2 regions of the Dickeya fangzhongdai genome follow, and region 1 is predicted to be linked to the other one. Evidence: predicted binding sites of a transcription regulator. Region 1 holds the regulator's gene; the other holds the start of a gene.
What was found. Region 1 encodes PurR, which represses purine synthesis genes. Its sites were predicted from a motif close to CANGCAAACGTTTGCNTG; they were not measured.

Region 1 (3,391 bases):
AATCTGTTTTTAAACCTGGCACAGGCTAATCCACATAGCGCTGCGGTATTACCGCGCAAAACCGGCGTAGAAACGGCGAATAAAGCTATTGAGGAATCCAAAAAAAGCAAGGTTGCCAAAAATACCAAAAAGGGTGCGGCGCCCACTCATGACAAAAAACCGGAAAAAACCACCAAAACCGCGCCTGCCAAAACGACCGCCGCTCACGATAAAAACGTCAAACCGCACAATGATAAAAAACCGGTGACCACTGCGGCCGCAGCCCACACAACCAGCAAGCCGCAGAAGCGGGAAAAAAGCGTTCAGGCTAAAGCGCCCGCCGGCAAAACCGCGAAAAAAGACACCCCGGCACCGGCGAAAAGCAGTCATAAGGCGCACGAAACCGTGATTGCTAAAACGGCAAGCAAAAAAAGCAAGTCTGCCGTCGTCGGAGAAGAAAGCGCCAGCGCATCACCACACGGCAAGAGTAAAAAAGGCCGGCAGGATAAAGCCGCTCTGACCATCAGCGCCGCTCACCAAAAGCGCTACCAGCATGCCAAACTGACCGCCATGAACAAGCTGATGAGCCAAATCGGCAAGCCCTACCACTGGGGCGGCGCGACCCCCTACTCCGGTTTCGATTGCAGCGGACTGGTGTATTACGCGTATAAAGATGTGGTGAAAATCCCGATTCCGCGAACCGCCAATGAGATGTACCACTTACGTGACGCCGCGCCTATCAAGAAAAGCGAGCTGGAAAGCGGCGACCTGGTGTTCTTTCGGATAACCAACCGCGGCGCCGCCGACCATGTCGGCGTCTACCTCGGCAATGGTCGTTTCATTCAGTCGCCGCGTTCCGGCTCTGACATTAAAATCAGCAAACTGAGCGAGGACTACTGGCAGGATCACTACGTCGGCGCCCGTCGCGTGGTCACGCCGAAAACCATTCGCTAAACAACTTCCGCTGGAATGGCCGTTCTCAATACGACAAAAGGGGCATCACGCCCCTTTTTTGTTTTCCTGTCTTTAACGGCAACGATGCGCCGCTGACGTTCCAGGCGCCGCTAGCGCCACGCCGTCAGTTCAATACCGCGCTCAGACTAAAGATGATGATCATCGCCAGTGAAGCCACAGTGGTGAACAGCGACATTTTCAAGTTGGTATCCATAGTATTCTCCTGTATGTGACTGATGATCGCCGTCATCCTGTCATGTCTGAATCAATCCCCTATCCGGCAGACGGGGGAAACATTATAAAGCATAGGTCTATTATCACCCGGCGAGCGTCAAAAAACCGGTTTCTGCGTCACAGAGATAAAACGAATTGCCTCTTCCACTTTTGCTCTAAATCGGCCAAAATCCGCAGTTTACTGTATACACTGCGTTGGTCGAAGCGTCAGCCCTCCCTTCAAGCTACACACCTCGGCATGTCTCCTCCTGAAATGTTGCCTTGTTGTCTGGCAGGAGAAGAATTCACGCAGGCAAACGATTAACAACATATTTACTGCTGTAACAGACAAGCTACTGTAACAGATGAGTTCAGGAGTCACTTTAGATGGCAACGATCAAAGATGTGGCAAAACGCGCGGGCGTTTCGACCACAACCGTATCACACGTGATCAATAAAACACGTTTCGTCGCCGAAGAGACCAAGGCTGCGGTGCGTGCGGCCATCGATGAATTGCATTATTCGCCGAGTGCGGTGGCCCGCAGCCTGAAAGTCAACCACACCAAATCCATCGGCCTGCTGGCGACATCCAGCGAGGCGCCCTATTTCGCCGAAATCATCGAGGCGGTGGAAAACAGCTGCTACGCCAGAGGCTATACGCTGATCCTGTGCAACTCCCATAATAATCAGGACAAACAGCGCGCCTACCTGTCCATGCTGGCGCAAAAACGGGTCGACGGCCTGCTGGTGATGTGCGCCGAGTACCCGCCGGAACTGCTATCGATGCTGGCGGATTACCGCCATATCCCGATGGTGGTGATGGACTGGGGCGAAGCCCACAGCGATTTTACCGATACCATTATCGATAACGCGTTTGCCGGCGGCTACATGGCCGGACGTTACCTGATTGAGCGCGGCCACCGCGACATCGGCGCCATTCCCGGTTCTCTCGGGCGCAATACCGGCAGTGGGCGTTATCTGGGTTTCCTGAAAGCGCTGAAAGAGGCCGACATTCCGCTACGGGAAGAATGGGTGGTTCAGGGCGACTTCGAGCCGGAATCCGGCTACAAGGCGATGCACCAGATTCTGGCCCAGAAACAGCGTCCGACCGCGGTGTTCTGCGGCGGCGATATCATGGCGATGGGCGCCATTTGCGCCGCCGACGAACTGGGGCTGCGCGTACCGCAGGATATTTCGGTGATCGGTTATGACAATGTTCGTCACTCCCGGTATTTTACCCCGGCGCTGACCACCATCCACCAGCCCAAGGAGCGACTGGGACAGGCGGCCTTCTCGATGTTGCTCGACCGCATTACCAGCAAACGCGAGGAAGCCCAGACCATTGAAGTGCATCCGACGCTGATCGAACGCCGCTCCGTCGCCGACGGCCCGTTCCTCGATTACCGTCGTTAAAATTCAGACGATTCCGTTATCTCTGTCTGGCTATTCAATCAAGCGGCAGGCCGCACCACACATGGTGCCGGCGCATGCTATCGCTGTTGAGCTCATGACTTAACGTGCTGCTTTAACCCAATGAATCTTGTCGTCGGGTTAAAGCAGTCATACACTTGTCACTGTCGTTGACGACAATAATCATGATCAGACGATGCTTTTGGCCTCATGCATCGCCTTACTTTTTCTATCCTGCCTGTTGACCGCTGCACCTTTTTGTTACGGCCAGGGATAGACGCCTTTCGTACCGGCTTTTCTCTTATTTTCCTCTGAGACGTTCAGGGGTAGACGATGGATTGGGTCCACCGAATGCCCTCCGTGGGTACATTTGTCTAATGTTTTTCCTTGCAAAGGCATTTTTCCGGCAAGGTAGGGAGAAGTTATGAGTTCATCTTATGTGGAGGAACTGGGTACCCCTAACCTATCCTGGTTCCAGATTGTTAATGAAATGCTGTCGGCCGCCGACATCGTCATTAACGGTTCACGCCCGTTTGATATTCAGGTAAAAAATCCCGACATGTATAAGCGCGTGCTGCGCGAAGGCTCGTTGGGATTGGGCGAAAGTTATATGGATGGCTGGTGGGAGTGTGAGCGGCTGGACATGTTTTTCCACCGCGTGCTGCGCGCCGGGTTGGAAAACCAGCTCCCTCACCGCTGGCGCGATACGCTGCGGATCCTGATGGCGCGGCTGACCAACCTGCAGTCCCGCCGTCGGGCCTGGATCGTGGGCAAGGAGCATTACGACCTCGGTAATGATCTTTTCACCCTGATGCTTGACCCTTATATGCAGTAC
Region 2 (3,391 bases), 2.1 Mb from region 1:
GACAATGTCGTGCATGGTTAGTTTGTTAAAACTGGCTGGTATGGCAATCAAGAAGATATTCATAATGACTCAACAAACCTTTACCAGGGAATTGTTCCACCCCCGCTACTGGCTGCTGTGGTTCGGCCTTGCCGTGCTGTTTCTGCTGGTGCAGTTGCCTTATCCGCTGCTGATGCGGTTGGGCAGTCGACTGGGGCGTAGTTCCCGTCATTTTCTCAAGCGTCGGGTGAGTATTGCCCGCCGCAACCTGGAACTGTGCTTCCCCGATATGCCGGCATCACAACGTGAAGTGATGCTGGAGGCGAATTTCGCCTCGCTGGGGATGGCGCTGATGGAAACCGGCATGGCCTGGTTCTGGTCGGACAGACGAGTCAGAGCGTGGTTCGACGTCTCCGGCTTCGAGAACCTTCAGCAGGCCGGGCGCGAACAGCGCGGCGTGATGGTGATTGGCATTCATTTTATGTCGCTGGAACTGGGCGGCCGCGCTATGGGGCTGTGTCAGCCGATGATGGCGATGTACCGGCGGCATAACAATAAACTGATGGAACTGGTGCAGACCTGGGGACGCTCCCGCTCCAACAAAGCGATGATCGACCGTAAGGATCTGCGCGGCATGGTGCAGGCGCTGAAAAGCGGCGAAGCGGTGTGGTTCGCTCCCGATCAGGATTACGGCCCGAAAGGCAGCGTGTTCGCGCCTTTCTTTGCGGTAGAGCAGGCGGCGACGACCTGCGGTACGGCCACCATCCATCGTCTGGCCAAACCGGCGATAATTACCACGGTACTGATTCGCAAGCCGAACCGGCAAGGGTATCAGCTGGTGATTGAGCCGGAACTGGAAGATTATCCGAGTCAGGATCAGCAGCAGGCGGCGCAGTACATGAATCGGGTGATTGAGCGGGAAATCCTGCGTGCGCCGGAACAGTATTTATGGCTGCACCGTCGCTTCAAGACCCGCCCGTGCGGCGAGGCGTCGCTGTACCGCTAAGGCCAGACGCAAAAAAAAGTGGCTGCCCGAAGGCAGCCACAAGAAGGAGAGAATGACTGATGATTAACGAAACAGCGCGTAGGGATTAACACCGCGGTAGGTTTTGCCCAGCGCTTTTAGGATTTGAGTGATTTGACGGACAATACTCATGGTGTTCCCCCCATACGCATAAAAGAATTATTGGTTGAAAGTACCGAAGTTGATGGTGAAGTTTTCAAACATGGCGATAATTTTGTGCAGCAGTTTCATTGTCGTATTCCTCTGTGTGATTCATTATTTCTGTGACGTTGTTCACGGTTTTAAAGATACACCCTGCTCAGGGAGTGGTCAACTTTTTTGTGACGCGCATCACAAAAAGATGAACGGGTAGTCTACTCTGACTGAACCGCGGTTTTATTTTCTTTCATACTCAAGATGTTGCTATTCGAACGGTGGCGAAGAGCCGTTGGTCTGATGATCGCGGCAACGGCATGCGGCGTTTGGTTTGCGTCATTTTCAGCGCGACCACGGCGTGAATGCGGGGAATAGCAGTTGAAATGAATGTCCCGAAGGCAGGATAATCTGCCGCCTCAACAACAACTGGCAGGATTCAGCCGCTTTGTAACGCAACGGTTAATCGTTTGCGTGTCAGGCTGGAGTGGGAAAACGGCAGGCTGTCCGGCGTCTGGCAAGGGGCGTCGAATCACACCGTTTTCACCGAATACTGGCCAAGTGCCGGTCACGGCGCTTGATAACCATAACGTTTGAACCATAACGTTTGATAACCATAAAACGACATTTCAGGGGATACACCATGTCCAATACCACTCGTCAGGCTGACGATGCGGCTCGTCCCGCAGGCGCGCTTGATGCCTTTTTCAAGATTACGCAGCGCGGCAGCAGCGTTCGTCAGGAAGTGCTGGCAGGCCTGACTACTTTTCTGGCGATGGTTTACTCGGTCATCGTCGTGCCGGGCATGCTGGGTAAAGCCGGATTTCCGCCCGCAGCGGTGTTTGTGGCGACCTGTCTGGTGGCCGGGTTCGGTTCACTGCTGATGGGGTTGTGGGCCAACCTGCCGATGGCGATCGGTTGTGCGATTTCGCTGACCGCGTTTACCGCCTTCAGTCTGGTGCTGGGTCAGCATATCAGCGTGCCGGTCGCGCTGGGCGCCATCTTCATGATGGGCGTGCTGTTTACCGTGATTTCCGCTACCGGCATCCGCTCCTGGATCCTGCGCAACCTGCCGATGGGCGTGGCGCATGGCGCAGGCATCGGTATCGGGTTGTTCCTGCTGATTATCGCCGCCAACGGCATTGGTCTGGTGATCAAGAACCCGATCGACGGCTTGCCGGTGGCGCTGGGTCACTTCACCGCGTTTCCGGTGATAATGTCGCTGATCGGTCTGGCCGCTACTATCGGTCTTGAAAAACGCCGCGTGCCGGGCGGGATCCTGCTGGTGATCGTCGCCATTTCAGTCATCGGTCTGATTTTTGACCCGAACGTGAAATATCAGGGGCTGTTCGCCCTGCCGAGCCTGACCGATGCTAACGGCCAGTCGCTGATTTTCAGCCTCGACATCAAGGGCGCGTTGCAGCCGGTAGTGCTGCCGAGCGTGCTGGCGCTGGTGATGACGGCGGTGTTTGACGCCACCGGCACCATTCGCGCAGTGGCCGGGCAGGCCAACCTGCTGGACAAAGACGGCCAGATTATCAATGGCGGCCGCGCGCTGACCGCCGACTCCGTCAGCAGCATTTTCTCCAGTCTGGTGGGAACGTCGCCGGCGGCGGTCTACATTGAGTCCGCAGCGGGTACTGCCGCAGGCGGTAAAACCGGTCTGACCGCGACCGTAGTGGGCGTGCTGTTCCTGCTGATCCTGTTCCTGTCGCCGCTGTCTTATCTGGTGCCGGCTTATGCCACGGCGCCGGCGCTGATGTATGTCGGGTTGCTGATGCTGAGCAACGTCTCCAAACTGGATTTCAACGACTTTGTCGACGCCATGTCCGGCCTGGTGTGCGCGGTATTCATCGTGCTGACCTGTAACATCGTCACCGGCATCATGCTGGGCTTTGGCTCGCTGGTATTAGGCCGTCTGTTCTCTGGCGAATGGCGTAAACTCAATCTCGGCACCGTGATTATCGCCGTAGCGTTGGTGGTATTTTACGCCGGCGGCTGGGCGCTCTAAGCCGTCTTTTATTCCACACCATGTAATAAGGGGAACGCGGGTTCCCCTTTTTTGTTTCTCTGTGCCGAAAGCGCTGTTTTTTTGTCTTCGATTCCTGTTCATTGCTTTGTATCTTGTTATTATTTCAACAGATCATCCACCGGATGGTGCAGTCGGCGCCCGATGGCAGCTACCCGACCTCCTTTCATGTAACGGCAAGCAACCAGGGAACACATGGAAATATTTTTCACCATTCTGATTATGAC

Region 2: the regulator PurR is predicted to act here: its motif matches at 1,595-1,612, upstream of CVE23_RS03985 (NCS2 family permease).

The regions. Positions count from the first base shown of each region.
Region 1 covers NZ_CP025003.1:2,973,312-2,976,702, forward strand. Annotated here, with positions in the region: gene CVE23_RS13280 (C40 family peptidase) at 1-933, shown strand, start outside; gene cydH (cytochrome bd-I oxidase subunit CydH) at 1,058-1,147, opposite strand; gene purR (HTH-type transcriptional repressor PurR) at 1,534-2,559, shown strand; gene cfa (cyclopropane fatty acyl phospholipid synthase) at 2,981-3,391, shown strand, end outside.
Region 2 covers NZ_CP025003.1:836,912-840,302, forward strand. Annotated here, with positions in the region: gene lpxP (kdo(2)-lipid IV(A) palmitoleoyltransferase) at 65-985, shown strand; gene CVE23_RS03985 (NCS2 family permease) at 1,779-3,146, shown strand; gene CVE23_RS03990 (Na+/H+ antiporter) at 3,360-3,391, shown strand, end outside.